One region of the Pseudomonas corrugata genome, then DNA from elsewhere that is predicted to be linked to it. Evidence: riboswitches for the same ligand, from Rfam matches in the RefSeq annotation. Region 1 holds a riboswitch; the other holds the start of a gene.

Region 1 (15,709 bases):
GCCGCGCCTGAGCGAAGAGCAGGTCAAGCAGCGCTGGGAGGAAATCAAGGCCGAGGAGCGGGCCGAGAAGTCCGCCGCGCCGCTGCAGTTGTCGCTGCTCGACGATGTGCCTGGCGCATTGCCGGCGCTGTCCCGTTCGGCCAAATTGCAGAAGCGTGCCGGACAGGTCGGTTTCGATTGGCCGGACGCCTTGCCGGTGCTCGACAAGGTTCGGGAAGAGCTGGATGAAGTGCTCGAAGCCATGGCGGAAAACGATCAGGCGGCAGTCACCGACGAGATCGGTGATCTGCTGTTTTCGGTCGTCAACCTGGCCCGGCACCTCAAGGTCGATCCGGAAGGCGCACTGCGTGGCGCCAATGCCAAGTTCGAGCGACGTTTCCGATTTATCGAACAGGCATTGCGCGACACCCACCGTCCCATGGAAGATTGCACCCTCGAAGAGTTGGACGCCTTGTGGGGCGAAGCCAAACGTCAGGAAAAGAATTTGCCCAGCTGCGGCTGAGGCCGTTGCCTAAGTGAGTAAGCACCATGAGCCTTTCCCTTCGCGACCAGTTGCTCAAAGCAGGGCTGGTCAACCAAAAGCAGGTCAAGCAGGTCGGCAAGGACAAGCAGAAGCAGCAGCGCCTGGCCCATAAAGGCCAGATCGAACTGGATGACTCCCAGCAGCGCGCCGCCCAGGAAGCCATGGCCGAGAAGGCCCGGCGCGACCAGGAACTCAACCGTCAGCAACAGGAGAAGGCCGAGCAGAAGGCCCGTGCCGCGCAGATCAAGCAATTGATCGAAGTGTCGCGCCTGCCAAAGTTGACCACTGAGGATTACTACAACTTCGTCGATGACAAGAAGGTCAAGCGTATCTCGGTAAACACTCTGATGCGCAACAAGCTGAGCAGCGGCTCGCTGGCGATCGTCCACCATGCCGGCGGCTACGAAGTGATCCCGCGTGAGGCCGCCTTGAAGATCCAGGAGCGAGACCCCAAGCGCATCGTCCAGCTCAATACCCAGACCGAAGAAGTGGATGCCGACGATCCGTATGCGGCGTATCAGATTCCTGATGATTTGATGTGGTAAACCTGGCGCAATGCCGGTGAGCTAAACCCAAAATCCTGTGGGAGCCGAGCTTGCTCGCGATGGCGGCGTATCAGTCAGTAAACGTATCGACTGACATACCGCCATCGCGAGCAAGCTCGGCTCCCACAGGGGGGGCTACAGGATCAGCGTTGTTCTTGGGATTCTGTTGTCTCATGGGTACGCTGGCTTTCCTCGCGCTCCAACTCGGCCTTGTAGCGGTAGGCCTCCGTCTCGGAGTGGAACATCCCTACCAGTAGATCCTGTTGACGCACATCCCAGATCTGAATGCCGGCGGCAATGGCTTCGTGAGACATGTGGGCATCATCGCGTTCATTTACTTTCACAGTCATCTTGCAAACTCCAATCTCTGTCATCTGCAGCAAGGCGTGTGCAGGACTTTGTTATAGGTTTGGATAGTCTGCTAAGTAAATGCCCTGGTCGATTAAGAAGTTTTCATGAAAATCGCAACCATCCCCCAGGCCGGGTAGGGCGCGGCGTTTGGTCGCAGGGAGGGGTTCATGAAAAAGGTTTCATGTGGCAGAAACCACTCTTGAGTAATGCAGCCTTGCTCCCACAGAGCTCCCACAGAGTCGAAATCCAGGCAAAAAGAAGCCCCGCACTGGCGGGGCTTCTTTTGTTCGCATCGATCAGCTGCCTTTCACGGCCTTGCCGTTGACCGTGCCGTCCAGGAGCATGATGTTGTACTCCTTGCCGTCAGTCTCGACCTGTTGCAGGCGGACCAGCAGGTAGTCCCAGTCCTTGGCGAACCAGAGTACGGTGGTGCGTTTGCTCTGTGTCGGATCGCGGACCCGCTCGACCTTGATCGCGTCGATCCGGCCGGCCTTGGTGTCGACCTTTTCCGAGCCCAGCACGCGGAAGTCATAGGTGTCGACTTCGCCGTCATCGACGACCTGATAGCTCATGCTTTTCTTGCCTGCCGCGACGTCGTGCTGCAGGGCCAGCTGATAAGTGGATTTATCGACCATGCCACGGTTCAGCGGCAATTTCACCGCGTCACCGCGGTCGGTGCCGGTGACCATCTTCGTGCTCCAGTCGAAGTCCAGGTCGGCCTTCTTGGCCTTGCCCAGGCCACCGCGTTCGAAGTGGTAGGACTGCGGCAGCAGCGTGTCCTTGTCCAGGGTCAGGGTGCTTTCTTCCGTCAGGCTGGCAATAATCATCGACGCCTTGAAGCTCAGCTTCCAGGTGCCGTTGGCCTCCTTGGTCAGGCTGCGCTCGGCGGTGCCGCTCATGGGCAGCTGTTTCCAGTCGGCGGTGTAGCTTGCGGAGAACGGTTGAAGGTCTGAAGCCTGTGCCAGGGGCAAGGCAAGCAGAGCGCAGGCGAAGAGCAGGGCGCGACGCATAATATCTCCTAGTGTCGAATCAAATGGCCGCTGGCGGCGAGCAACTGGCCGTCCAGCAAGGCACCACGATCGTCGAGGGTCAGCCGTCCTTCGGCAAACCAACGTACGGCCATCGGGTAGATCTGGTGTTCCCTGGCGTGAACCCGTTGCGCCAGGCTTTGCGGCGTGTCGTGCAACTCTACCGGTATTACTGCCTGTACGACCAGTGGTCCGCCATCGAGTTCCTCGGTGACAAAGTGTACCGAGCAGCCATGCTCGGTGTCTCCGGCCTCCAGCGCGCGCTGGTGAGTATGTAACCCTTTGTATTTGGGCAACAGCGATGGGTGGATATTGAACAGGCGGCCCTGATAGTGGCGCACGAAGCCGGCGCTGAGGATGCGCATGAAGCCGGCCAGGACCACCAGTTGCGGATTGAAGGCGTCGATCTGTTCGATCAGCGCGGCGTCGAAGGCTTCGCGGTCATCGAACGCCTTGTGGTCCAGGACGCGGGTTTCGATGCCCGCGTCCGTGGCGCGTTGCAAGCCGTAGGCATCGGCGCGGTTGGAAATCACTGCGCGGATACGGACCGGGCTGTCGCCGGTCCGCGTGCTGTCGATCAGCGCCTGCAAGTTACTGCCGGTGCCGGACAGTAGCACCACGACGTCACAGGTTGCAGGCATGTTTTCCTGCATCAGTGAGCCTTGAGGTTTTTCAGTTCGACCTGGGCAGCGCCTTCGGCCGCGGTTGCGATCTGGCCGATGACCCAAGGCTGTTCGCCCGCTTCACGCAGCACGTTCAAGGCGGTCTCGACGTGCTCCTGAGCCACGCAGATCACCATGCCCACGCCGCAGTTCAATACGCGGTGCATTTCGGTTTCGTCGACGTTGCCTTGCTCTTGCAGCCAGTCGAACACCGCCGGGCGGGTCCAGCTTGCCACGTCGACCACCGCCTGGGCGCCTTTCGGCAGGACGCGCGGGATGTTGTCCAGCAGGCCGCCGCCGGTGATGTGGGCCATGGCCTTGACGGCGCCGGTGTCCTTGATCAGCTTGAGCAGCGGCTTGACGTAGATGCGGGTCGGGGCCATCAGCAGGTCGGTGAGGGGCTTGCCGTCGAGCTGGATGTTTTCGATGTCGGCGCCGGACACTTCGATGATCTTGCGGATCAGCGAGTAGCCGTTGGAGTGCGGGCCGGAGGACGGCAGGGCGAGCAGGGCATCGCCGGTGGCGACTTTCGAGCCATCGATGATCTCGGCCTTTTCCACGACGCCGACGCAGAAGCCGGCCAGGTCGTAGTCTTCGCCTTCGTACATGCCTGGCATCTCAGCGGTTTCGCCGCCGACCAGGGAGCAGCCGGACAGTTCGCAGCCGGCACCGATGCCGGTCACGACCTGGGCGGCGGTGTCGACGTTCAGCTTGCCGGTGGCGTAGTAGTCGAGGAAGAACAACGGCTCGGCACCGCAGACCACCAGGTCGTTCACGCACATGGCCACCAGGTCGATGCCGATGCTGTCGTGTTTGTTCAGGTTCAGCGCCAGGCGCAGCTTGGTGCCTACGCCGTCGGTGCCCGAGACCAGCACCGGTTGCTTGTAGCCGGCCGGGATCTCGCAGAGGGCGCCGAAACCGCCCAGGCCGCCCATGACTTCCGGGCGCGCAGTGCGCTTGGCGACGCTCTTGATGCGTTCGACCAATGCTTCACCGGCGTCGATGTCTACACCGGCGTCCTTGTAGCTCAGGGAGGGTTGCTTGCTCATGATCCAGGCCTTTAGGGGGGATTTCTGGGTAACGACCGATCGCCGGGGCCATTGAATAACCGTTGTACGAATTATTCCGGGTGCCCGGCCATTGCCGGTCTGCGAAGGCGCGCGATTTTATCAGGCTTGTGGGGCAGCGGCCATCCTCGCGCCGACGGGCAGGGACATATCCGAGGAAAAAAACCGATATTTCTTCTGTTGGTGCTGCGCGGTGCGCCTGTATAAGGTGTAGCGGTAACCGGCTATGGTTATGCGGTGCGAAACTTCCATCGGGTGTGTGAATGTTTTGCCAGGTGCTGTGGTCACAGCCATGCCCAGTTTTCTTCACACGGCTTGTTCCAGCCGTTTATGTCCGGGAATCTTCCATGCGTCTGTTCAAATTCTTATCCATAGGCTGCTTGTCGCTGATCAGCCTGGCGAGTCATGCCGAAACCCTGAATGGCCTCTATCAAGTGCTCGAACCGGTGAGCAACCAGACGCCGGAAGAGCGTAACCAGGCGACACTGCGCGCATTGGATACACTGGTGCTGCGTCTGACCGGCGACGCCAAGGCCGCACAGAACCCGGGGTTGGCGGCGATCCGCAAGGACCCGCAGCAGATCATTCTTCAATATGGCTACGACGCCGGTCCTCCGGAAAGCCTCAAGGTCGACTTCGATCCGGCGAGCACCGACCGGGCCTTGCGCTCGGCAGGGCTGTCGCTGTGGGGCGTGAACCGACCATCGATCCTGGGCTGGTGGCTCAACGACTCGGCCGAAGGCTCCAGCCTGGTGGGCGATGGTCAGTCCAGCGCCACGCCGCTGCGCCGTGCCGCCCAGCACCGGGGCCTGGCGCTGCACTTGCCGCTGGCGGACTTGAGCGAACAGATCGTTGCCACCGCGCCGAACCTGGAAGGCAGTGATCCGGCGCCGTTGCACGATGCCTCGGAGCGATACGCGGCGGATGCCTTGCTGGCGGTCCACGCCAAGGAAGAGGGCAGCCAGTGGCGCGGGACCTGGCGTCTGTGGCTGGGCGACCAGCGCGAGCAGGGCACGGCTCAGGGTGCCGATCAGGCTGCGCTGGCTGATGCGGTGATGCTGGCGGTAAGTCAGCGCCTGGCGCCGCGCTTCGTGGCCAAGCCGGGCGTGGCTACCGAGCAGTTGCTGGAAGTGCAAGGTATGAATCTCGAGCGTTATGCCGCCCTTGGGCGCTTGCTCGAGCCGTTCGGTGGGCAGGTGCAGCGGGTCGAAGGTGACCGGATCGTCTATCGGGTCAACGGCAGCGCGGAGCAACTGAAGGCGCAACTGGCCCTGGAGAAACTGCAGGAAATTCCCGCCGGTGAAGCGGTCGCTCCGGTGCCTGCGATGCCGCCGGCCGTCGATGGAGTGGCCCCGGCAGCACCGGCGCCTGCGCCGACGGCCAGTCTGCGCTTCCGCTGGTAGTTTTTCTTTCTTTATATAGCTGGGAGTGGTTCATGGGCGATACGCGGCGTTGGTTCTGGTTGGGCGGGGTTGCCCTGCTGTTCGCGTTTATCTATCTGCTGCATCCGATTCTGACGCCGTTCCTGGTTGCGCTGCTGCTGGCTTATCTGTTTGACCCGGTGGTGGATCGCCTTGAAAAGCTCGGCCTGTCGAGAACCTGGGGCGTGGTGGCGGTATTTACCCTGTTCACTTTGATTGTCAGCGCCCTGTTGCTGGTGTTGATACCGATGCTCGCCAAACAGTTGCTGCGTCTCTACGAGTTGGCACCGCAGATGCTCGACTGGTTGCAGCACACGGCGGTGCCGTGGGTGCAATCGAAACTGGGCTTGGCTGACGGTTTCTGGAAGTTCGACAAGGTCAAGGCGGCCATCAGCGCGCACATGGGTCAGACCACCGACATTGTCGGCATCGTGCTGAGCCGGGCCACCGCCTCGGGCCTGGCGTTGATCGGTTGGCTGGCCAACCTGGTGCTGATTCCGGTCGTGAGTTTCTACCTGCTGCGGGACTGGGATTTGATGATGGCCAAGATCCGCAGCCTGCTGCCCCGTCACCGGGAAGATCGCATCGTGACCCTGGCCGGTGAGTGCCACGAAGTGCTCGGTGCCTTTGTGCGCGGGCAGTTGCTGGTGATGGTGGCGCTGGGCTTCATCTATGCGGCGGGGTTGATGCTGGTAGGGCTGGAGCTGGGGCTCTTGATCGGCATGATCGCCGGGTTGGCCGCCATCGTTCCGTACATGGGGTTCGTGATCGGGATAGGCGCGGCGTTGATCGCAGGGCTGTTTCAGTTTGGCGGTGATCTCTACCCCATGGTCGGCATCGTGGCGGTATTCATGGTCGGCCAGGCCCTGGAGGGCATGGTGCTGACGCCGTTACTGGTGGGGGATCGCATCGGCCTGCATCCGGTTGCGGTGATCTTCGCGATCCTGGCGGGCGGCGAGTTGTTCGGCTTCACCGGGATCCTGGTGGCGCTGCCGGTCGCGGCGGTGATCATGGTGCTGGTGCGTCATGTACATGATCTGTACAAGGATTCGGATATCTACAGCGGCGTCGAAGACCCCGAGCTGTAGGAGGCAGCAGCGTGATGCGTGCCCTGGCGCCAGGGAAATGGTCGTTCCGCCGTCCTGACACTGCAAACCTTTGATTTTGCTCGTGGTCCGGCGCATTGTGCGGTCCGCGTCACGGGTATAGACTTTGCAAACTTTACACAGAGGCCACTCACGGTTCCTTTGGAGCTGTCCAGCCAGCATGAAACCGATTCAGCTGCCCTTAGGTGTGCGTCTGCGTGACGACGCCACCTTCATCAACTACTACCCAGGCGCCAACGCCGCTGCACTCGGCTATGTCGAGCGGCTTTGCGAAGCCGACGCCGGCTGGACCGAAAGCCTGATCTATCTCTGGGGCAAGGACGGGGTAGGGCGCACGCATCTGTTGCAGGCGGCTTGCCTGCGGTTCGAGCAACTGGGCGAGCCGGCGGTGTACCTGCCACTGGCTGAGTTGCTGGATCGCGGGGTCGAGATCCTCGACAACCTCGAGCAGTACGAGCTGGTCTGTCTGGACGACCTCCAGGCCGTGGCCGGCAAGGCCGATTGGGAAGAGGCGCTGTTCCATCTGTTCAATCGGCTGCGCGACAGCGGTCGGCGTTTGCTGATCGCCGCGTCGACGTCACCACGGGAACTGCCGGTGAAGCTGGCGGATCTCAAGTCCCGCCTTACCCTGGCGCTGATCTTCCAGATGCGTCCGCTCTCCGACGAGGACAAGCTCCGTGCCTTGCAGCTGCGTGCTTCCCGCCGTGGCCTGCACCTGACCGACGAAGTCGGGCATTTCATCCTCACCCGTGGCACCCGCAGCATGAGTGCGCTGTTCGAATTGCTCGAACGCCTCGACCAGGCTTCCCTTCAGGCCCAGCGCAAGCTGACTATTCCTTTTTTGAAAGAAACCTTGGGCTGGTAAGCGGCGCGGTGAACTCGGTGGCAAGGGCATTTATCTGTGGTGAGGGGATAAATCCCCTCACCACAAGGGTGTGTGCAGCTTTGTAACCGGCAGCCTCTAAGGCTACTCCAGGCATGGCAAAACCTGCGGTCCTGCTGGGCGGCAGGCCACATGACTTTCAAAATGGGCTTAAGCGCTTAGATGTAAACGTGAAACCGAGAAGTCACATTTGCATCGATTGAATTTGCAAATGAAGTCGATAGAAGGCATAGTCTCGCCATCTTTACTACTTCAGCCACGGTCGTGCCCATGCTCAATCGCTTCGCACCCCTCGTGCCTCTCGCACTCGTTACCCTACTGTTCGGTTGCGCCGCCCACTCTCCAGTGTCGCAGCAAGCGCAACAACCACAGGTCAAGAGCTCCGTTACCGCCCAGTCTTCTTCCATGGCGTTCCAGGAAGAAATGGCAGACGACAAAGAACTGGCAGCCTTCGCTGGCAGCAAGCCCTATCAGCTTCCGGTGCTGGCCGACAGCATCCTGGAACGTGGCATGTCCCTGATCGGTACCCGCTACCGTTTCGGCGGTACTTCAGAAGCCGGCTTCGATTGCAGCGGTTTCATCGGTTATCTGTTCCGTGAGGAGGCCGGCATGAACCTGCCGCGTTCCACACGTGAAATGATCAACGTGAATGCGCCTCTGGTAGCTCGCAACCAGCTGGAGCCCGGTGACCTGCTGTTCTTCAACACCAGCGGGCGTCGTGGTCGCGTCAGTCATGCCGGTATCTACCTGGGCGACAACCAGTTCATTCATTCCAGCAGCCGCCGCAGCGGTGGCGTGCGGATCGACAGCCTGGGTGACACCTACTGGAACAAGACCTTCATCGAAGCCAAGCGCGCCCTTGCCATGGCACCGACCGTGGTCACCGCTCGCAAGTAAGCGCACAGTTTGTAAGGCAAACTTAAAGTCTTACTTGAAGTTTGCCTCATAGCCGCTAGAATCCTTGATCATTGATTGATGGCAATCCGCCTGCGTACTTCGCGGGCGGATCTGTTTTCATGTCCACGGCAGAAAAGCCGCATCCAGATCAGGATTGTTCTGCATATGTCGACGTCGGCCCGCCTCGCTCTCATCTGCCTTGCCGCACTGCTCAGCGCGTGCGCAAGTCAAACTCCACACCCCGCGCCCGTTCGGGCTCCAGTGGTCTTCGCACCTGCGCAACCCTTGCCTCCGGCCGCCGAAGATGTGCTTTTCCGTGCGCTTGGCCTGGTCGGGACGCCCTACCGCTGGGGCGGCAATACGCCGGATTCGGGCTTCGATTGCAGTGGCCTGATTGGTTACGTATACCGCGATGCCGCCGGTATTTCCCTGCCACGCTCGACCCGCGAAATGATCGGCATGCGCGCCCCGGATGTCGGCAAGGATGCGTTGCAAAGCGGTGACCTGCTGTTCTTCGCCACCAACGGTGGCTCCCAGGTCAGCCATGCCGGGATCTACGTTGGTGAGGGTCGCTTCGTTCACGCGCCGGCCACCGGCGGTACGGTCAAGCTCGATAGCCTGTCCAAGGCCTATTGGCAGAAAGCCTATCTGAGTGCCAAGCGGGTGCTGCAACCGGAACACCTGGCGCGTTATCCCTGATTCGCGGAGGTTGTAATGACCGCTCGCACCCTCAACCTCGATGATGCCCTTTACCAGTATCTGCTGGACGTTTCCCTGCGGGAGACGCCCTTGCAGCGACGCCTTCGGGATGAGACCCAGGCGCTGCCCATGGCGCGCTGGCAGATAGCACCCGAGCAGGGGCAATTCCTGGCATTGCTGGTGAAGCTCACTGGCGCCCGACGCTTGTTGGAAGTCGGTACGTTCACCGGCTACAGCGCGCTGTGCATGGCCTCGGTCCTGCCGCAGGATGGTTCGTTGATCTGTTGCGATATTCCCGGTGACTACAACGCCGTGGCGCTGCGCTATTGGCGCGAAGCCGGGCTGGCCGAGCGGATCGAGCTGCGCCTGGCGCCGGCACTGGAAACCCTCGACGACCTTGAGCGCCAAGGGCAGGGCGGCACGTTCGACCTGATCTTCATCGATGCTGACAAGGCCAACTACCCGGCTTACCTGGAACGCGCGCTACGGTTGCTGCGCGCAGGTGGGCTGGTGATGTTCGATAACACACTGTGGAGCGGTCGGGTGCTGGAAGCCCAGCCCCAGAGCGAAGACACCCGCGCCATCCAGGCCCTGAACCGCGCCTTGAAGGATGACCGGCGGGTAGATTTGTCGCTGTTGCCGTTGGGAGATGGGCTGACCTTGTGTCGTAAGCTTTAATTATGATTTCTGGTCGGATGATGTTGTGGCGAGGGGATTTATCCCCGCTGGGGAGCGAAGCAGCCCTATATCCTGAGACCTCGGTGTGTCAGACAGATTGAGTTGACTGGTTTGGGGCTGCTGCGCAGCCCAGCGGGGATAAATCCCCTCGCCACAGAGTTGTCCGCAGGTCATCGGTGGTTCATTTACCCGACACCCGCCATACCTTGTTCCCCACATCATCGGCCACCAGCAACCCGCCCTGCTTGTCGATCACCACGCCTACCGGTCGGCCCTGGGCTTTTTCATCTGCGTTCAGGAAACCGGTCAGCACATCCACGGGTTTTCCTGCCGGTTTGCCGCTGTTGAAGGGTACGAAAATCACTTTGTAGCCACTGTGGGGCTTACGGTTCCAGGAACCATGCTGGCCAATGAATGCGCCTTCGGTGAAGGGCGCAGGCAGGGCATTGCCTTCGGCGAAAGTCAGGCCCAGTGAGGCTGTGTGTGGGCCGACCGCGTAGTCTGGGGCGATGGCTTTCGCCACCAGTGCCGGGTTCTGTGGCTCGACCCGCACGTCAACATGCTGACCGTAATAGCTGTAGGGCCACCCATAAAAGGCGCCGTCCTTGACCGAGGTGATGTAGTCCGGCACCAGGTCGCTGCCGATCTCATCCCGCTCGTTCACTGCGGTCCACAAGGCACCGCTGCGCGGTTCCCAGGCCAGGCCGTTAGGGTTGCGCAGGCCGGAAGCGAAAATGCGGTGATTGCCGGTGGCGCGGTCCACTTCCCAGATCGCCGCGCGGCCTTCCTCCGCCTCCATGCCATTTTCCGCGACGTTGCTGTTCGAGCCGGTGGTGACGTAAAGCTTGCTGCCGTCACGGCTGGCGATCACGTTCTTGGTCCAGTGGTGATTGATGGTGCCACCTGGCAGATCGATGACCTTGGTCGGCTGCGCTTTGATTTGCGTGTCGCCGTCCTTGTAGGGGAAACGGATCAACTGGTCGGTGTCGGCCACATACAGGTCATTGCCAACCAATGTCATGCCGAATGGCGAATTGAGGTTTTCCAGGAATACCGTGCGGGTTTCGGCGATGCCATCGTGATCGGCATCACGCAACAACGTAATGCGATTGGGGCTGGGGACGCCGGCGCCGGCGCGCCCCATGACTTTTTTCATCACCCAGCCACGGATGCCCTTGGCATCGTCCGGTTTGGGCGGGGCATTGGTTTCCGCCACCAGCACGTCGCCATTGGGCAGCACGTAGAGCCAGCGTGGGTGGTCCAGGCCTTCGGCGAACGCCACCACTTTCAGGCCTTCGGCCGCGGTTGGTTTGGCGCCCTGGGGCCACCCGACGGCTTCGGCGATATTGACGGTAGGGACCAGGGTCTTGTTCGGTTCGGGCAGTTTTGGCGATGGGCCGGTGCCGTCGGAGACTTGCAGTGTGGAAGACTCGCCACAAGCGACAAGCCCTGCGGCGAGGGCGATGATCAGAAGGTGCGGTGGCTTGAGCATGCTGGCTTCCCTATGAATGCATGTGGTTATTCATAGAGAAGCATATACCGGCGATGGTTCAACCGGTCAGCCGTGAGCCTGCTTGAACAGCACGGCGATGCCCGGATGGTAGTGACCGGCCTCGTTGCGCAACTTGCGATAGTTGTAAGGGAAGTACCAGGCCACGGCGCAGGTGTTCTCCTTTTGCAAGTCATCGATCATATCCTGCAGTTCTTCAGGTGTAGCGCTTTGCTGGGCTTTTTGCGGGGCGACGAACAGGCAGCCCAGCTTCAGGTCAGTGGCGTAGCTGATGCGCTTGGCATCGCTGGTGACATCCTGCAGGGGTTGGGTCAGGTTGAGGCTCTTGACCTTCGGCCAGCGTTGGGTGGCCTGGATGAACGCTCGATCCTCGGCGCCGGCAATGAACAGGTCGGCAGTGACATTGCGTTCACCTTCTTCATTCTGCTTACGGGTCGCGGTGTTCTGCAGCGTGATCATCTCGGCCATCCAGGCGGCGGCCGAGAGCAGCCCGAGGTTGGCCTTTTCATCGAACCAGTAAGGCGTATCGTTATCGCCGCGCACGGCGTTGTAACGGTCGATACAGTCAAACCAGCGTTCCAGCACCGGGCGCAGGAATTCCAGCCTTGGATTGCTGATGATCATGCCTTGCATGTTTTTGCCCTCTTGTTTTTGTGATATCGGGTCGTAATGCCTATTTGATATCACTTGCCGCAGCGTGACACAAGATTGGCGTCACTTTATTGATCCAGGCCCATAATCAATGCTGGGCCCACGGCGGCTTTAATTGACGCTCCACCCCCAACCCTCTAACCTTCGCGACTTGTTTCAGGTGCTCTGTGACCCTGGTCGACAGAGTGAAACAGGGAAGCCGGTGATAACCCGGCGCTGCCCCCGCAACGGTAAATGAGTCAAAGCTGCCAGCAAGCCACTGTGTCTCGACATGGGAAGGCGCGCAGCCCGGCATCACGCCGCTCATGAGCCCGGAGACCGGCCTGATTCATCCAGCGGCATCACGGTGGGCGATGCCAGGCTTGTTGCCGTCTTTTCCTGTGCCCGCCTGCCGTTATCCAGTTCCCAACGGAGGCTTCCCCATGACCGGCTCCCCCAATACAGATGCGTCCGACCGCGACGAGCGTCACCTGGCGCGCATGCTGCGCAAGAAAGCCGTGATCGACGAGCGCATTGCCAATTCCCCGAACGAATGCGGCTTGTTGCTGGTGCTGACCGGCAATGGCAAGGGCAAGAGCAGTTCGGCATTCGGCATGCTGGCCCGAGCCATGGGACATGGGATGCAATGTGGCGTGGTGCAGTTCATCAAGGGCCGCAACAGCACTGGTGAGGAGTTGTTCTTCCGGCGCTTCCCGGAGCAGGTGCGCTTTCATGTCATGGGCGAAGGGTTTACCTGGGAAACCCAGGATCGACAGCGCGACATCGCAGCCGCCGAAGCGGCTTGGGCGGTGTCGCGCCAGTTGCTGAGCGACCCGTCCATTGGCCTGGTGGTGCTCGACGAACTGAACATTGCCCTCAAGCACGGTTACCTCGATCTCGATCAGGTCCTGAGCGATCTGCAGGCGCGTCCCCCCATGCAGCATGTCGTGGTGACCGGTCGCGGCGCCAAGCCGGAAATGATCGAGCTGGCGGACACCGTCACCGAAATGGGCATGATCAAGCACGCCTTCCAGGCCGGCATCAAGGCACAGAAAGGCGTCGAACTGTGAGTGACGCTTCGTTTCCGGACCGCCAATGCCCGGCGGTGCTGATTGCCGCCCCGGCGTCGGGGCAAGGCAAGACTACGGTCACCGCCGCCCTGGCCCGGTTGCATCGCAACCAGGGACGCAAGGTGCGCGTATTCAAATGCGGCCCTGATTTCCTCGACCCGATGATTCTGGAGCGTGCCAGCGGCGCACCGGTCTATCAATTGGACATGTGGATGGTCGGCGAGCAGGAAAGCCGACGGCTGTTGTGGGAAGCCGCCGCCGAAGCGGACCTGATCCTGATCGAAGGGGTGATGGGGCTGTTCGACGGCACGCCGTCCAGTGCCGACCTGGCGCGGCATTTCGGCGTTCCGGTGCTGGCGGTGATCGACGGCACGGCCATGGCCCAGACCTTTGGTGCCCTGGCCCTCGGGCTGGCGCGCTATCAGCCGGACCTGCCCTTCGCCGGCGTGCTGGCCAACCGTGTCGGCACCGTGCGCCATGCGCAATTGCTCGAAGGCAGCCTCACAGAAGGCTTGCGCTGGTACGGCGCGCTGTCCCGGGAAACCGGAATCGAACTGCCGAGTCGTCACCTCGGGCTGGTCCAGGCCAGCGAGCTGAATGACCTGGACCTGCGCCTCGACGCCGCAGCCGAAGCCTTGGCCAGCAGTTGCGAAGTGACGCTCCCGCCGGCGGTTACGTTCGCCGCCCCCGAGGTGATTGCCGCGCAGCCGTGGCTCGACGGGGTCCGCATTGCTGTGGCCCGGGACGAAGCGTTTGCCTTCACCTATGGCGCGAGCCTCGATCTGCTACGAGCTATGGGCGCGCAGTTGCGCTTTTTTTCACCCATCCACGATCGCGAGCTGCCCGAGGCGGACAGCCTGTACCTGCCTGGCGGTTATCCTGAGCTGCATCACCTTGCCCTGGCGCAGAACGCGCCGATGCTGACGGCGATCCGTGCTCACCACAACGCCGGCAAACCGTTGTTGGCGGAGTGCGGCGGCATGCTGTATCTGCTGGACTCACTGACCGACGTCGAGGGCAATCGCGCCGAGCTGCTCGGCTTGCTCGCCGGTGACGCGCAGATGCAGAAGCGCCTGGCCGCCCTGGCGTTGCAATCGGTGGAATTGCCGGAAGGTAATCTGCGCGGACATACCTACCACCATTCGCTGACCAGCACTGAGCTGGAGCCGATCGCCCGTGGTCATAGCCCTAACGGTGGGCGTGGCGCGGAGGCGGTGTTCCGGCAGGGGCGGATGACGGCCTCCTATGTGCATTTCTATTTTCCGTCGAATCCGAGGGCCATCGCCGCGCTGTTGGCGCCGGACCCTGAAGCCGCTTTCGCAAGCAAGCCCGCTCCCAGGTTGGATGGGTGTTCACAATTCCCTGTGGGAGCGGGCTTGCTCGCGAAGAGGCCATGACTGACAACGCATTTCCTAAGGCCGAACGCGACGCCATCTACCGCGCCATCGCCGAACGCCGCGACATGCGGCATTTCACCGGTGGCACCGTGGAACCGCAGTTGCTGCGCCGTCTGCTGGAAGCCGCTCATCAGGCGCCGAGCGTGGGCCTGATGCAACCTTGGCGGTTCATCCGCATCAGTGATCGCGCCCTGCGGGCCGATATCCGGGCATTGGTGGAGCAGGAGCGCATTCGCACCGCCGAGGCCCTGGGCGAACGCAGCGATGAGTTCATGAAACTCAAGGTCGAAGGCATCAATGACTGCGCCGAAGTGCTGGTGGCGGCGTTGATGGATGACCGCGAGCGACACATCTTCGGCCGTCGGACCTTGCCGGAGATGGACCTCGCCTCGCTGTCCTGCGCGATCCAGAATCTGTGGCTGGCTTCCCGCGCCGAAGGGCTGGGGATGGGCTGGGTTTCGCTGTTCGAGCCCCAGGCCCTGGCCGATCTGCTGGGCCTGCCTGCGGGTGCCAAGCCCCTGGCGGTACTCTGCCTCGGCCCGGTGGAGGGGTTTTATCCGGCACCGATGCTCGCCCTGGAAGGCTGGGCACAACCGCGTTCACTCAATGAACTGCTCTATGAAAACCGTTGGGGAGTGAACCCATGAGTGTCGCGCTGCTCAGTGCCGCCGCCGTAGCGCTGGATGCATTGCTGGGTGAACCTCGGCGTTGGCATCCGCTGGTGGCGTTCGGCCGCTTTGCTGATCGCATCGAGCAACGCTTCAACTCCGGTGGGCGCGGCTGGCGCAGCCACGGGGTCACGGCGTGGGTCATTGCGGTGGTGCCGCTGACCCTGCTCGCCACGGCCCTGTCCTGGGCGCCGCTGGTGGGTTGGCTGGTGGATATCCTGGCGTTGTACTGCGCCCTCGGCCTGCGCAGCCTCGGCGAGCATGTCGAGCCGGTGGCCCGGGCGTTGCGCAGCGGCGATCTGGACGAAGCACGCAAGCGCGTCGGCTATCTGGTCAGCCGCGAAACCCGTGGGCTGGACGAAACCGCCGTCGCCCGCGCGGCCACCGAGTCAGTACTGGAGAACGGCAGCGACGCGGTATTCGCCGCGCTGTTCTGGTTCGCCGTGGCGGGTGCGCCCGGCGTGGTGTTGTATCGCCTGAGCAATACCCTCGACGCCATGTGGGGCTATCGCAACGAACGCTTCGAGCGCTTTGGCTGGGCCGCGGCAAAGATCGACGACGTGCTCAACTACAT
Region 2 (15,709 bases), 2.5 Mb from region 1:
GGCCTTCGCCACTTCTTCGGCACCGATGCCTGCGGTGGTGATGAACCCGCCGACGTAGTCGGTCACGCCGCTGTCCTTCGGCGCAACGAAGTCGGCCAGGGAGAAGTTCGGCTTGCCGTCGGTCTTGATGATCTGCTGGCGCAGGTGATGCAGGCGTGCCAGCGGCTTGCCGTCGTCGCCGTAGACTTCCAGGTCGTCGTCATGCACCTGGTTGGCCGGCCAGAAGCCGAACACCGCGCGAGCGCTGATGAGTTTCTCATCGATCAGCTTGCGCAACATCGCCTGGGCATCGGCGTACAGCGCGGTGGCGGCTTCGCCCACCACTTCATCGGTGAGGATGCGCGGGAACTTGCCGGCCAGGTCCCAGGAAATGAAGAACGGCGTCCAGTCGATGTATTCGGCCAGGACGTTCAGGTCGATGTCGTCCAGCACCCGGGCACCGGTGAACGTCGGCTTGACCGGCTGGTAGCTGCTCCAGTCGAACTGCGGTTTCTTGGCGACAGCGGCGGGGTAGCTCAGGCGTTCGGTACGGGCGCTGCGGTTGGCGGTGCGCTCGCGAACCTCGATGTAGTCCTGACGGGTTTTCTCGACGAACGCCGGTTTCAGTTCCTTGGACAGCAATTGGGTTGCCACCCCGACGGCGCGGGAGGCGTCGGTGACATAGATCACCGCGTCATTGCTGTACTTGGGCTCGATCTTCACCGCCGTGTGGGCCTTGGACGTCGTCGCGCCACCGATCATCAGCGGCAGATGGAAATCCTGGCGCTGCATCTCACGAGCCACGTGCACCATCTCATCCAGGGACGGCGTGATCAGGCCAGACAAGCCGATGATGTCGCATTTCTCGTCCTTGGCCACCTGCAGGATTTTTTCCGCTGGCACCATCACGCCCAGGTCGACGATGTCATAACCGTTGCAACCGAGCACCACGCCGACGATGTTCTTGCCGATGTCATGGACGTCGCCCTTGACCGTCGCCATCAGGATCTTGCCCTTGGCCTCCGGCTTGTCGCCTTTTTCCGCCTCGATGAACGGAATCAGGTGGGCCACGGCCTGCTTCATCACGCGAGCGGACTTGACCACCTGGGGCAGGAACATCTTGCCGGCACCGAACAGGTCGCCGACGATGTTCATGCCGGCCATCAACGGACCTTCGATGACTTCGATAGGGCGAGCGAACGACAGGCGCGACTCCTCGGTGTCTTCGACGATGTGGGTGGTGATGCCCTTGACCAGTGCATGCTCCAGGCGCTTGTTGACTTCCCAGTTGCGCCATTCCTCGGTTTCCGCTTCCTTGGTGCTGCCGTCGCCCTTGTACTTGTCGGCGATGGCGAGCAGGGCGTCGGTGCCTTCCGGGGTGCGGTTGAGGATCACGTCTTCCACGGCGTCGCGCAGTTCCACCGGGATCTGGTCGTAGATCTCCAACTGGCCGGCGTTGACGATCCCCATGGTCAGGCCTGCACGGATCGCATACAGCAGGAATACCGAGTGGATCGCTTCGCGCACCGGGTTGTTGCCGCGGAACGAGAACGACACGTTGGACACTCCGCCGGAGGTCAGCGCGTAGGGCAGCTCGTCGCGGACATAGGCGCAAGCGTTGATGAAGTCCACGGCATAGTTGTTGTGTTCTTCGATACCGGTGGCAACGGCGAAGATGTTCGGGTCGAAGATGATGTCTTCCGGCGGGAAGCCCACTTCATTGACCAGGATGTCGTAGGAACGCTTGCAGATTTCTTTCTTGCGCGCCTCGGTGTCGGCCTGGCCGGCTTCGTCGAACGCCATCACCACCACGGCGGCACCATAGCGCTTGCACAATCTGGCGTGATGGATGAATTGCTCGACGCCTTCTTTCATGCTGATGGAGTTGACGATGCCCTTGCCCTGGATGCACTTGAGGCCGGCTTCGATCACTTCCCATTTCGACGAATCGATCATGATCGGCACGCGGGAGATGTCCGGCTCACCGGCAATCAGATTGAGGAAGGTCACCATGGCCTTCTTCGAATCGAGCATGCCCTCGTCCATGTTGATGTCGATCACCTGGGCGCCGGCCTCGACCTGCTGCAGGGCCACCTCCAGGGCTTCGGTGTAGTTGTCTTCGCGGATCAGCCGGGCGAACTTGGCGGAACCGGTGATGTTGGTCCGCTCGCCGACGTTGACGAACAGCGAGCTGCGATCGATGGTGAACGGTTCCAGGCCCGACAGGCGGCACGCCCGGGGAATGTCCGGAATCGGTCGTGGCGCATAACCGGCCACTGCCTTGGCGATGGCTTCGATGTGCGCCGGGGTGGTGCCGCAGCAGCCGCCGACGATGTTCAGGAAGCCGCTCTGGGCAAACTCTTCGATGACTTTGGCGGTTTGCGCCGGCAGTTCGTCGTATTCACCGAATTCGTTGGGCAGGCCGGCGTTCGGGTGCGCCGAGACGTGGGTGCTGGCCTTGTTCGACAGCTCTTCCAGGTACGGGCGCAGTTCGCTGGCGCCCAGGGCGCAGTTCAGGCCGACGGAGATCGGCTTGGCGTGGGCCACGGAGTTCCAGAAGGCTTCGGTGGTCTGGCCGGAGAGGGTGCGGCCGGAGGCGTCGGTGATGGTGCCGGAAATCATGATCGGCAGCTCGACGCCCAGTTCTTCGTAAACCCCTTGCACGGCGAAGATCGCCGCCTTGGCGTTCAGGGTGTCGAAGATGGTTTCGATCAGGATCAGGTCGGCGCCGCCCTCGATCAGGCCCTTGGTGGCCTCGGTGTAGTTCTCCACCAGTTCGTCGAAGGTCACGTTGCGGTAGCCGGGGTTGTTTACGTCTGGCGACAGCGAGCAGGTGCGGCTGGTCGGGCCGAGCACGCCGGCGACGAAGCGCGGCTTGTCCGGGGTCTCGAGGGTCTTGGCGTCGGCCACCTTGCGGGCCAGACGCGCACCTTCCAGGTTCAGCTCATAGGCCAGCCCCTGCATGCCGTAGTCGGCCTGGGATACCTGAGTTGCGTTGAAGGTGTTGGTTTCGAGAATGTCGGCGCCGGCATCCAGGTAGGCTTTCTCGATGGAGCCGATGACGTCGGGACGGGTCAGCACCAGCAAATCGTTGTTGCCCTTGACGTCGCTCGGCCAGTCGGCGAAACGCTTGCCGCGGTAGTCCTGCTCCTCCAGCTTGTAGCTCTGGATCATCGTGCCCATGCCGCCGTCGAGGATCAGGATGCGTTCCTTGAGGGCTTGCTGGAGAAGATAAAGGCGAGCGCTGCGATCGGACATAGGACTACCTGGAAAAAAAGACCATTACGGAGCCGGGAATCATAGCAAACCTGTGCCGGATTTGATCATGGGTGGCTTTTGCATGAATGTTGCTCATGTTTGCAACCGGTTGCTGGCCCGGTAGAATCGCTGCTCCATCTCTTAGGGATCAAGACATGCCGTACCGCGTCTTATTCGGCAGTCTGTTGCTGCTGTTGTCTTTTGCCGCAGCCGCCAAGGATCCCGTGCCAGCGCTGTCCTACACCCGCGACATCCAGCCGATCTTTACCGAGAAATGCGTGGCCTGCCACGCCTGCTACGACTCCGCCTGCCAGTTGAACCTGGGCAGTGGCGAAGGCGTGGCCCGGGGCGCGAGCAAAATGTCGGTGTATGACGGCGAGCGCCGCGAGGCCGCCGTCCCGACCCGCTTGTTCTATGACGCTTCCGGCCCGCAGGCCTGGCAGCGCAAAGGCTTTTATTCCGTGCTCGACGCCCAGGGCAGCCAGGCTGCGTTGATGGCGCAGATGTTGGCGCTGGGGCACGGCGCGCCGCTACAGCCCAACGCCAAGCTGCCGGAAGAGATCGTGCTGGGTCTCGGGCGTGAAAACAGCTGCGCGATGCCGGGGCAATTCGATGGATACGCCGCCGCGCACCCCAGGGAGGGCATGCCCATGGCGGTCACCGGCCTGACCGAGCAGCAATACCAGACCTTGCAGCGCTGGCTGGCCGCCGGCGCCCCCATCGACCAGCAAGCCTTGGCCCCAAGTGCCGCTGAAGCCTTGCAGGTGGTGCAATGGGAAAACCTGCTCAATGCCCCCGGCGCCAGGGAAAGCCTGGTGGCCCGCTGGTTGTTCGAGCATTGGTTCCTGGCGCACATCTATTTCAAGGACGGCGAGCCGGGGCATTTCTTCCAGTGGGTACGCTCGCGCACACCCAGCGGCCAGCCGATCGACCTGATCAACACCCGTCGTCCGAACGACGACCCCGGTACCCGCGTCTATTACCGGCTCTGGGCGGTGCAAGGGGTGATCGTGCATAAGACCCACATCACCTACGGGCTGAGCGCGGCCAAGATGGCGCGGATCAAGAGCCTGTTCTACAAGGGTAACTGGCAGGTAACGGCGTTGCCCGGCTACGGGCCGGAACGCCGGTCGAACCCGTTCTCCACCTTTGAAGCGATTCCGGCCCAGGCCCGCTATCAGTTCATGCTCGATAACGCCGAATATTTCGTGCGCACCTTTATCCGTGGCCCGGTGTGCCGGGGTCAGATCGCCACTGATGTGATCCGCGACAACTTCTGGGCGCTGTTTCAGGCCCCTGAGCACGACCTGTACATCACCGATCCGAACTATCGCGGGCAGGCTACGCCATTGCTGGCGATGCCGGGGCAGAACGACGATGTAGGCAGCGTCGTCAGCCTGTGGCTCGACTACCGGGACAAGCGCAACGCCTACGAGGCCCTGCGCCGGGACAATTACGCCGAATTGCCGGCGCCGAGCTGGTCGGCGCTGTGGGCTGGTAACGACAATGCTTTGTTGAGTATTTTCAGGCACTTCGACAGCGCTTCGGTCACCAAGGGGTTGATTGGCGAAGTACCGCAGACGATGTGGTTGTTCGACTTCCCGTTGCTGGAACGTACCTACTACCAGTTGGCGGTGAATTTCGATGTGTTCGGCAACGTGTCCCACCAGGCCCAGACGCGGCTGTACTTCGACCTGATTCGCAATGGCGCAGAACAGAACTTCCTGCGACTGATGCCGGCCGATGCCCGGGAAGGTTACCTCGATGACTGGTACCAGTCCGGCGGCAAATTCAAGATGTGGCTGGATTACGAGAGCATCGACAATGACAAGCCGACTGCCCTCAAGCTTGATGGGCGCGATCCCAAGGGTGATTTCGCCCGGCAATTGCTGCTCCGTTATGGCGAGCTGAATGCGCGCCCCGATCCGATCAACCGTTGCGACGGCGCCTATTGCTCGCGTCCGAACATCGTTCCGGACCTGCAGAACGCCGAGCAGTCTCTCAGTCGGCTGGTGTCGCGACCGGCGGCGGGGCTTCGGGTCATCGACCAGTTGCCGGAAACGACGATGCTGCGCGTCGAAACCGCCGACGGTCATCGCGAGATCTACAGCCTGTTGCGCAACCGTGCCCATAGCAACGTGGCGTTCCTGCTGGGCGAGGAGCTGCGTTACCAACCGGGGCTGGACACGTTGACGGTTTACCCGGGGGTGCTCAGCAGCTACCCGAACTTCATGTTCAATATTCCCGCCGCGCAAGTCCCTGCGTTCGTCGACGCCATGGAGAATGCCCAGGATGAGCAGGCTTTCGAGCGGATTGTCGAGCGTTGGGGGATTCGCCGCAGTCACCCGCAGTTCTGGCACTACTTCCATGACCTGAGCCGTTACATCGAGGAAACCGAGCCCTTGGAGGCCGGCGTGCTGGACATGAATCGCTACCAGAACCTCTGATCGACGTATCCGGCGGCGCCCCCGTGCCGCCGGCTGCTTTCCTGACAAAAATACTGGGACTTTGTCCGGCGCCCTGATTTGGCGTAAACTGCCGGCAAGCCTGCGAGGAGTTTCCATGACCGCCATTACGATTACCGATGCCGCCCACGATTACCTGGCCGACCTGCTGTCCAAGCAGAACACGCCGGGTATCGGGATCCGCATCTTCATCACCCAGCCCGGCACCCAGTACGCAGAGACGTGCATTGCCTACTGCAAGCCGGGGGAAGAAAAACCCGAAGATACCGCGTTGGGGCTCAAGAGCTTTACCGCCTACATCGACTCGTTCAGCGAAGCGTTCCTGGACGATGCAGTGGTCGATTACGCCACCGACCGGATGGGCGGCCAACTGACCATCAAGGCACCGAATGCGAAAGTGCCGATGGTCAACGCCGACAGCCCGATCAACGAGCGCATCAACTATTACCTGCAAACCGAGATCAACCCGGGGCTGGCCAGTCACGGCGGCCAGGTATCGCTGATCGACGTGGTGGAAGACGGCATCGCCGTGCTTCAGTTCGGCGGCGGCTGCCAGGGCTGTGGCCAGGCTGACGTGACCCTGAAGGAAGGCATCGAGCGCACGCTGCTCGAGCGTATCCCGGAACTCAAGGGCGTGCGCGACGTGACCGACCACACGCAGAAAGAAAACGCTTACTACTGATTGTTGCAGCCTGGACTACCGCAATCGCGAGCAGGGCTCGCTCCCACAAGGATTGGGCTGAACGCTGAATTTGCGATCACCCAGAACTCTGTGGGAGCGAGCCCTGCTCGCGATTGCGGCGGTACATTCAACATCATTTCTGCCTGATCCACCGCTATCGCGAGCAGGCTCGCTCCCACAGACAGTGGATATTGAGCGGTCAGGGCCTGTAGAGATGGGCATGCCCGGCGCGGTAGAGCGATGATTCGCTGAACACGTCGTTGCCCAGCACCCGTCCCACCAGAATCAGCGCCGTGCGGCGAAAGCCCTTGGCCTGCACCTTTGCGGCAATGTCGGCCAGCGTCCCCATGACCCAATCCTGATCCGGCCAGGTCGCCCGGTGAATCACGGCAATCGGGCAGTCCGCGCCGTAGTGGGGCAACAACTCTTCGACGATTCTTTCCAGATGATTGACCCCCAGGTGGATCGCCATGGTCGCTGTGTGCTGCGCCAGGCTAGCCAGTTCTTCACCGGCGGGCATCGCGGTCTTGTCCGCGTAGCGGGTAAGAATCAAGCTCTGGGAGACGTCCGGCAAGGTCAGTTCGGCACCCAGCAGGGCGGCGCAGGCTGAGGTCGCGGTCACGCCTGGAATGATTTCGAAGGGGATGCCCAGTTCCCGCAGGCAACGTATCTGCTCGCCGATAGCGCCGTACAGGCTCGGGTCGCCGGAATGCACCCGGGCGACGTCCTGACCGTTGCGATGGGCTGTCTCCATCAGCGCGATGATCTGTTCCAGGTGCAGTTCAGCGCTGTTGATCACCTGTTCGGCGCAATGGCCCTCGAGCACGGCGGCGGGCACCAGGGAGCCGGCATAAATGATCACCGCGCAGCTGCGCACCAGCCGCTGGCCCTTGACGGTGATCAGTTCCGGATCGCCGGGGCCGGCGCCAATGAAGTAGACGGTCATGACCGGTTCCTGAAAAAAGAGGGGAGAGCGATGCCTGAATGAAGATCGCTCATGATCCATGGAGGGCGATTATCGGTTTTTACGACGCGACCGCCAATGCCAGTGTGGCCTGGGCGCACTTCTGGCGAGGAATACGCAAGGTGGCAGCGGTCTGCCCCAGTTGTTCGGCGAGGGCCAGTGCCGCGCTTTCGGCAACGCCGTAGCAACCGGTGCGCTCGAAAGCGATCTGCGAGCGGTGGCTGAGGCGTTCCCGGTAACCCGACAACTGGCCGGCATTGAAGAAGGTCAGCGGCAGGGCCAGTTGCCCCGCCAATGCCAGCAGGCCCGGTTCGTCACACTTGAGATCGATACTGGCCAGGGCCCCCACCGCTTCAAGCGCGATGCCGTGGTTCAGCAATGCCTCATCCAGCAACGCGCGCAACACGCTGGCCGGGCAACCGCGCTGGCAGCCCAGGCCGACCACCAGCACCTGGTCGTTGCTCATGCCTCGTGGTGAGCTTGGCCGTCACGGCGGAACAGCCAGGTACTGATCAGGCCGAGGGCCAGCCAGAACGCGACGTTGGTCAATTGCGAGGCAATCTTGAATTGGCTTTCAAGGGCTTCGGGCGCCAGCATCGAGTGGACTTCCGGCTGCGGTGCGCCGATGACATGGGGCACCAGCAAAGTCGCCACGCCCAGCAGTTTGAGCAGCCAATGCCTGCCGAACGCGATCAGGGCGATGCCCACGGCCGTGGACGCTGCGGTGCCAATCCACCACATCTGTCGTTGAGCCAGGTCGGCCGCGGCAGTGCCGGGCAGTTCCGGCGGCAGGCCAAGGGTCGGCGCGAGGACGAAGGTGGCATAACCGGCCAGGCCCCAGAGCAGGCCTTGGGAGGTGCGGGTAGGTGTACGCAAGGTGTACAGGCCCGCGAGCATCAGGGCGAAACCCACTGCGACCACCAGGTTGCCACCGGTGGTGGACAGCACGCGCTGCCAGCCATCTTCGGGTTCCCAGGCTTCGGCATCGTGGGTATGGGCGACGCCGTCGGCATGCTGATGGGCCTCGACAGGGGCTTCGGCAGCCGGGGCTTTTTCATAGGTCTCGGCCTGCAGGATCAGCGGCGAAACCCATAGGCTTTGCAGGAGGGTCAGCAGCAGGGCGGCCAGCAAACCACTGAACCCGGCGGTTTGCGCGATACGCTTGATCATGTCGGCAGGTCTCAATGGCACGGGAAGGCGGCGCTGTGGCGGGTGTCGTGGGCCGCGTTGTGCACCGCCTCGATGTGGGAGAAACCGGCGAAATAGACCAGGCCAGCCCCCAGGATCGAGGCGAGGATTGCCGCGCTCAGGCGCTGGCTCAGGGCCGTGGTGTTGCTGGCGGTGCGGGCGGTGGTGCTGATGGTCGACATGGCGCTTCCCTCTGTTCTTGTCTTGGCCAGTGGGTAGATCGAGCGCAATGAAACCCCGGGCCAAGGCCCGTCAGGATCCGAACAGCGCCCGCCCACCGCGGGTTTGTTGATGTTTGAGTCATGGGCCGGTCTCCGGGCTCACGAGGGGCAGGGCCTGGGCCTTGCCTGCAAGCGTCACCTTCCCATGCCATCAGGCACAGTGGATCTGACGCTTCGCTCGCTTACCGTTGCGGGGGCAGCACCGGACTGACGTGGCCTTGAAGTAAAGCACACGATTCACCGGTTTCCCGTTTCACCCTGTGAAGGGCACCCGTAACTAGGCGCACAGGAGAGCATAGGGCGGGGTGGGGCGTCAATTGTCAGCAACTGGATCTGATGTGGGAACACCCTACCGTGGGAGCAAAGCTTGCTCGCGATCCAGACGACGCGGTGCTATGGAGCAAACCACGTCATCGTTTGTCGCGGGCAAGCCTTGCTCCCACGGTATGAGTTGTCCTTGAGCCTGCTTGCAGACATTGACCCGCCCGCACACCCTGCGTAGCCTTGCGCCTTCGAGGTTCTTCGGTTTGCGCCGAAGCTAAGAAGGGAACGCGGTCCAAGCCGCGGCTGCCCCCGCAACTGTGAACGGTGACGTTCCTGCCAGGCCACTGTGCATGCAGCACGGGAAGGCGCAGGAATTGCCAGGGCTTTCTATGAAAAGCCGGGACCGGCCCGCCGTCAGCCAGGAGACCTGCCTCGAGACAGATTCTCACTACAACCGGGCGGGGTGATCCGGTGGCGAAATCTTCCGCGCACGCCTGTGCCTGCGGTTGTCGTCCCGTTTGCCCGCCACCTTGCCAAAGGGCATCCGATGAAAACACTGGCCAAACTTCCCGTCACCATCGTTACCGGTTTCCTCGGCTCGGGTAAGACCACGCTGCTGCGACACATGCTCGACAATGCCCAGGGCCGACGTATCGCGGTCATCGTCAACGAGTTCGGCGAGCTGGGCATCGACGGCGAGATCCTCAAGCAGTGCTCCATCGGTTGCACCGAAGAAGAAGCCAGCGGCCGCGTCTATGAGTTGGCCAACGGCTGCCTGTGCTGCACCGTGCAGGAAGAGTTCTTCCCGGTGATGCGCGAGCTGGTGTCCCGGCGCGGCGACCTCGACCATATCCTCATCGAAACCTCCGGTCTGGCCTTGCCCAAGCCGCTGGTCCAGGCCTTCCAGTGGCCGGAGATCCGCAGTGCCTGCACCGTCGATGCGGTGATCACCGTGGTCGACAGTCCGGCCGTGGCCGCCGGCACTTTCGCCGCCTTCCCCGATCAGGTCGATGCCCAGCGCAAGCTCGACCCGAATCTGGACCACGAGTCGCCACTGCATGAACTGTTCGCCGATCAGTTGGCGAGCGCCGACCTGGTGATCCTCAACAAGGCCGACCTGATCAGCCCGGAAGACCTGGCGAAAGTCCGTCTTGAAGTGGCCGAAGAACTGCCACCGGCGGTCAAGGTCATCGAAGCCAGCAACGGTCGCCTGCCGCTGGAAGTGCTGATCGGCCTGGGTGCCGGTTCCGAAGAGCACATCGATAGCCGCCATAGTCATCACGATCACCACCATGACGGCGACGACGATGACCACGATCATGACGCCTTCGACTCCATTTCCATCGAGCTGCCCCAGGCCGACGAAAGCCTGCTGCTGGACGCGCTGACCCAATTGGTGGTCCAGCACGGCGTGCTGCGGGTCAAGGGTTTCGCGGCGATCCCGAACAAGCCGATGCGCCTGTTGATCCAAGGGGTTGGCACGCGTTTCGACAAGCATTTCGACCGGCAGTGGAACGCCGACGAAGCACGGGTAACGCGTCTGGTGTTGATCGGCCAGGCGCTGGATGCCGGGCTGCTTGAAGCGCAACTGCGCGCCGCCCTCAGCGTCTAAGTCATGCACCTGCTCAGGACTCAGCCCGGCGGCTTCGTCTCGGACGACAACATCGCCGACCTGGGGCAAACCCCCGCAGAGCTTGTGATCCTGTGCAGCGGCGATTCCAGCCTGGCGCTGTTGGCCGAAGCGGCGCGGCAGTTGCCGGATGATTACCCACAGTTTCGCCTCGCCAACCCGATGCAGGTGCAGAACCACGCTTCGGTGGATCTTTACGTCGAGGACGTGCTGCGTCACGCCAAGGTCATCCTGTTGTCACTGCACGGCGGTATCGGCTATTGGCGCTACGGCATCGAGCGCTTGATGGAGCTGGCCGGGCGCGGGGTGACGCTGATCCTGGTGCCGGGGGACGACCGTCCGGACCCGGAACTCAGCGACTTGAGCAACGTGCCCGCCGCCGACCGCGACCGGCTCTGGCAGTTTTTGCGCCAGGGTGGGCTAGGCAACGCCCTGGACCTGTTTCACAACCTCGGCAGCCAGTGGTTCGGTCGCGACTACGCCTGGGCTGAACCGCGGACCCTGCCGCGCACGGCCATCTACCATCCGCAGAAAACCAGTGCCAGCCTCGACGACTGGCAAGCCGGCTGGCAGGCCGATCAACCTGTGGCGGCGGTGCTGTTCTACCGTTCTCATCTGCAAGCGGCGAACACGGCGTTCATCGACGTGTTCTGTCAGCGTCTGCAAGTGGCGGGACTCAATCCGTTACCGATTGCGGTAGCGAGCCTCAAGGAGCCTGGTTGCCTGGCGCAGGTCGAAGACTGGCTGGACGCGGTCGAGGCAGGGGTGATCCTCAATACCACCGGGTTTGCCCAGTCGAGCCCGGAAGCGCCGCACTTGCGGCCGTTTCGTCGCAACATCCCGGTGATCCAGGCGATCTGCGCCCAGGACAACGAACCCGGTTGGCGTGCCAGCGAGCAGGGCCTGGGCCCGCGGGACCTGGCGATGCACATCGCCTTGCCGGAGCTGGACGGGCGGATCATCAGCCGCCCCATCAGCTTCAAGGACATGGCCTGGCGCAGCGAGCGCAGTCAGAGTGATGTGGTCTGCTACCGGGCCGTGCCCGAGCGCATGGATTTCGTTGCAGAGCTGGCCCGGCGCTGGACCGAACTGGCGCGCCTGCCCAATGGGCAGAAGCGCGTGGCGTTGATCCTCGCCAACTACCCGACCCGGGATGGACGCATCGGCAACGGTGTCGGTCTGGACACACCGGCGGCGGCGTTGAACATCCTGCGGGCCATGCAGGACGAGGGCTATCCGCTGCCCGCCGAACTGCCTGCCAGTGGCACCGCGCTGATCCAGCAGTTGCTGGGCGGGGTCAGCAACGACCTGGACAGTCTCGACCTGCGGCCGTGTCATCAGAGTCTGGCGCTGGAGGCTTACCAGGCCATGTTCGACACGCTGCCCGAGGCCAATCGCCAGGCGGTGCTGGAGCGCTGGGGCGCGCCCGAGACGGACCCGATGTTCCGCGCCGGTCGTCTGATGATCGCTGGCCTGCGTCTGGGCCTGACGTTTGTCGGCATCCAACCGGCCCGGGGGTATCAGGTCGATCCGAGTGCGGTCTACCACGACCCGGACCTGGTGCCGCCCCATGGCTACCTGGCGTTCTATTTCTGGTTGCGCCATACCTATGGTGCCCATGGCGTGATCCACGTCGGCAAGCATGGCAACCTCGAATGGCTGCCGGGCAAAGGCGTCGGGTTGTCGGAAAGTTGCTGGCCGGATGCGCTGCTGGGACCGCTGCCGAATATCTATCCATTCATCGTCAACGACCCAGGCGAGGGGGCCCAGGCCAAGCGGCGTACCCAGGCAGTGATCATCGATCATCTGATGCCGCCGCTGACCCGCGCCGAAACCTACGGACCGCTGCGTAACCTCGAGTTGCTGGCCGACGAGTATTACGAAGCGCAATTGCTCGACCCGCGACGTGCCCGAGAGCTGCAGCGGGACATCCTGAACCTGGTGCGCGAAACCCATATCGATCGCGAGCTGCAATTGGACGCCGACGCGGACGCGGCGATCTGGCTGCCGCGCCTGGACACCTACCTGTGCGATCTGAAGGAGTCGCAGATCCGCGACGGCCTGCACATTTTTGGCGAATCGCCCGGCGGACGGCTGCGCATCGACACCTTGCTGGCGTTGCTGCGCATCCCCCGGGGCGATGGCAAAGGCGCGCAGTCGAGCCTGTTGCGGGCACTGTCGAAGGCGTTCGGGCTGGGCTTCGATCCGTTGGACTGCGCCTTGGCCGACCCGTGGGCTGGCGACTGTCCCGAGGCGTTGCGGCAGGTCAGCGATGAGCCCTGGCGCACCGCCGGCGATACCCGCGAGCGCCTGGAGCTGTTTGCGGCAAGCTTGATCGAGCAGGCCTTGGAAGGCAGGGTCGAGCAATTGGAAGCGCCGGGTTGGCAGGACGTGAGCAGCATCATCGAGAGTCTGCGGTCCGTCGTGGCCCCGCGCCTGGATGCCTGTGGCCCGGCGGAAATGCGCGGCCTGCTCGATGCCTTGAGCGGACGCTTCGTGCCGGCGGGCCCCAGCGGTGCGCCGAGTCGTGGGCGCCTGGACGTGTTGCCCACCGGACGCAACTTCTTCTCGGTGGACGTACGCAACCTGCCCACCACCACGGCGTGGCGCATCGGTTTCCAGTCGGCGAATCTGATTCTGGAGCGGCACTTGCAGGATCACGGCGATCACCTGCGCCAGCTTGGCCTGTCGGTGTGGGGCACTGCCACCATGCGCACCGGCGGCGATGACATCGCCCAGGCCATGGCGCTGATGGGTGTACGCCCGGTGTGGGCTACGGGCAGCCAACGGGTGGATGATTTCGAGATCCTGCCGCTGAGCCTGCTGGATCGGCCCCGGGTCGATGTGACGCTGCGGGTATCGGGGTTTTTCCGGGACGCCTTTGCCAACCTGATCCGGCTGTTCGATGCGGCGGTGCAGGCCGTCGCCGCGCTCGATGAGCCGCCAGACATGAACCCCCTGGCGGCCAAGGTGCGGAGCGAGCGGGAGGCCCTGCTGGCTTCGGGCGTCGAGCCGGAAACGGCCGCCCGGCAGGCCGGCTGGCGGATCTTCGGCGCCAAGCCCGGAGCCTATGGCGCGGGCGTGCAGGGCGCCATCGACGGTCGCCTGTGGCAGAGTCGCGAAGACCTGGCCGAGGTGTACCTGAACTGGGGCGGCTACGCCTACGGCGGCTCAGATGAAGGCACCGCTGCGCGAGATCAGTTTTCCCGGCGATTGGGCCAGGTGCAAGCGGTGTTGCAGAACCAGGACAACCGCGAGCACGACCTGCTCGATTCCAACGATTACTACCAGTTCCAGGGCGGCATGCTGGCGGCGGTGGAAACCCTCGGTGGTACCGCCGCGGCCAGCTACCACGGCGATCACAGCCAACCGGACTTGCCCCGGATCCGTACCCTCAAGGAAGAGCTCAACCGCGTCATCCGTTCCCGGGCAGCCAATCCGAAGTGGATCGACGGGGTCAAGCGGCACGGCTATAAAGGCGCATTCGAACTGGCGGCAACGGTGGATAACCTGTTTGCTTTCGACGCCACGACACAGCTGATCGACGATCACCAGTACGCCTTGCTGGCCGATGCCTACCTGCTCGACCCGGACACCCGGGACTTCGTCCGTCAACACAACCCCGACGCCTTGCGGGACATGACCGAGCGCATGCTTGAGGCGCAGCAGCGGGGAATGTGGCAGGCGCCGGGGGCGTATCGCGAGGCGCTGGAGAATCTGTTGCTCGACATTGAAGAAGATGGTTGATGTGTACCATCAGCTGGCCATTTGCAGAACCTGTGGCGAGGTCGTCTGTGGGAGCAAGGCTTGCCCGCGATACAGGCGGCGCGGTCCGTCAGAAATCGAGGCGTCTTTTCGCGAGCAAGCTTTGCTCCCACAGTGCGGGGATAAATCCCCCTCGCCACAAGACTCTCTCCAAACCGACTTTACCGACCACCTTTGAGAATCGACCATGACCGACACCCCCCATTTCCCGCTCTCCGCCGTGGTCGGCGCCGATGACCTGAAACTGGCCCTGTGCCTGGCCGCCATCGATCCGAAGATCGGTGGTGTGCTGATCGAAGGTCCCCGGGGCATGGCCAAGTCGACCCTTGCCAGGGGACTGGCGGATCTGCTGGCCAGTGGGCAGTTCGTCACCTTGCCCCTGGGCACCACCGAGGAGCGACTGGTGGGCACCCTCGATCTGGACGCCGCCCTGGGGCAAGGGCGTGCGCAATTCTCTCCCGGTGTGCTGGCCAAGGCCGACGGTGGCGTGTTGTACGTCGATGAAGTGAACCTGTTGCCCGATCACCTGGTGGACCTGCTGCTGGACGTCGCCGCCAGTGGTACCAACCTGATCGAGCGCGATGGCATCTCCCATCGGCATCCGGCGCGTTTCGTGCTGATCGGCACCATGAACCCGGAGGAGGGCGAGTTGCGCCCGCAACTGCTCGACCGGTTTGGCCTGAACGTGGCCCTCGACGGTCATACCGCGCCGACGGAACGCGGACAGATCATTCGGCGACGGTTGGATTTCGACAGTGATCCCGTGGCGTTTTGCGCGCAATGGGCATCGGCCCAGGGCCAACTGCGCGAGCGTTGCCAGAACGCTCGCGAGCGCTTGTCACAGATTCCCCTGGACGATCAGGCCTTGGCGCAGATCACCGAGCGCTGCTTTGCCGCCGGCGTCGATGGCTTGCGCGCGGACCTGGTCTGGTTGCGGGCCGCACGGGCCCATGCGGCCTGGCGCGGGGCGCCGGTTATCGCCGCCGAAGACATCGATGCGGTCGCCGAGTTTGCCTTGCGCCACCGTCGGCGTGGGCACTCAGTCCCGGCACCTTCACCGTCCCAGGCGCCCTCGACTGGCGACCGAGCCGCCGAGCCGAGCGAAGGCCAGGGCCAGTGGGGCGATCTGCCGGCCCAGGCGCTACCGACCGGCGCCCGGCGTGACGTGCCGAGCTGGCCAAAAAAGCCCTAGGCATTCTCCCCCGTTCGGCCGCGGGGGCGAATGCCAGACCCCGTGCCGGGCTGTTGCAGCGGGGGCGTCAAGGCCGCAGCAAAGCGGCGGCCAGCGGCGTG

Evidence for each region. Region 1 has a riboswitch for cobalamin ahead of cobO (cob(I)yrinic acid a,c-diamide adenosyltransferase). Riboswitches for the same ligand answer to the same signal wherever they lie in the genome.
Region 2: linked by a shared signal. The riboswitch ahead of QZH45_RS12265 (CbtB domain-containing protein) and the one ahead of cobO (cob(I)yrinic acid a,c-diamide adenosyltransferase) in region 1 are both predicted to bind cobalamin.

What each region holds. Positions count from the first base shown of each region.
Region 1 covers NZ_CP130434.1:5,127,678-5,143,386, reverse strand. The annotation lists gene mazG (nucleoside triphosphate pyrophosphohydrolase) at 1-502, shown strand, start outside; gene QZH45_RS22920 (DUF2058 domain-containing protein) at 529-1,068, shown strand; gene QZH45_RS22915 (hypothetical protein) at 1,212-1,418, opposite strand; gene QZH45_RS22910 (DUF3108 domain-containing protein) at 1,716-2,429, opposite strand; gene purN (phosphoribosylglycinamide formyltransferase) at 2,438-3,088, opposite strand; gene purM (phosphoribosylformylglycinamidine cyclo-ligase) at 3,100-4,158, opposite strand; gene QZH45_RS22895 (DUF2066 domain-containing protein) at 4,524-5,579, shown strand; gene QZH45_RS22890 (AI-2E family transporter) at 5,612-6,685, shown strand; gene hda (DnaA regulatory inactivator Hda) at 6,864-7,568, shown strand; gene QZH45_RS22880 (C40 family peptidase) at 7,857-8,483, shown strand; gene QZH45_RS22875 (C40 family peptidase) at 8,649-9,182, shown strand; gene QZH45_RS22870 (class I SAM-dependent methyltransferase) at 9,198-9,860, shown strand; gene QZH45_RS22865 (PQQ-dependent sugar dehydrogenase) at 10,042-11,352, opposite strand; gene QZH45_RS22860 (hypothetical protein) at 11,419-12,003, opposite strand; cobalamin riboswitch at 12,163-12,362, shown strand; gene cobO (cob(I)yrinic acid a,c-diamide adenosyltransferase) at 12,444-13,070, shown strand; gene QZH45_RS22850 (cobyrinate a,c-diamide synthase) at 13,067-14,467, shown strand; gene bluB (5,6-dimethylbenzimidazole synthase) at 14,464-15,114, shown strand; gene cbiB (adenosylcobinamide-phosphate synthase CbiB) at 15,111-15,709, shown strand, end outside.
Region 2 covers NZ_CP130434.1:2,652,427-2,668,135, forward strand. The annotation lists gene metH (methionine synthase) at 1-3,237, opposite strand, end outside; gene QZH45_RS12240 (fatty acid cis/trans isomerase) at 3,393-5,684, shown strand; gene nfuA (Fe-S biogenesis protein NfuA) at 5,800-6,384, shown strand; gene cobM (precorrin-4 C(11)-methyltransferase) at 6,584-7,330, opposite strand; gene QZH45_RS12255 (cobalamin biosynthesis protein) at 7,410-7,814, opposite strand; gene QZH45_RS12260 (CbtA family protein) at 7,811-8,518, opposite strand; gene QZH45_RS12265 (CbtB domain-containing protein) at 8,530-8,718, opposite strand; cobalamin riboswitch at 8,825-9,047, opposite strand; cobalamin riboswitch at 9,256-9,470, shown strand; gene cobW (cobalamin biosynthesis protein CobW) at 9,569-10,633, shown strand; gene cobN (cobaltochelatase subunit CobN) at 10,637-14,398, shown strand; gene QZH45_RS12280 (ATP-binding protein) at 14,604-15,608, shown strand; gene QZH45_RS12285 (vWA domain-containing protein) at 15,662-15,709, shown strand, end outside.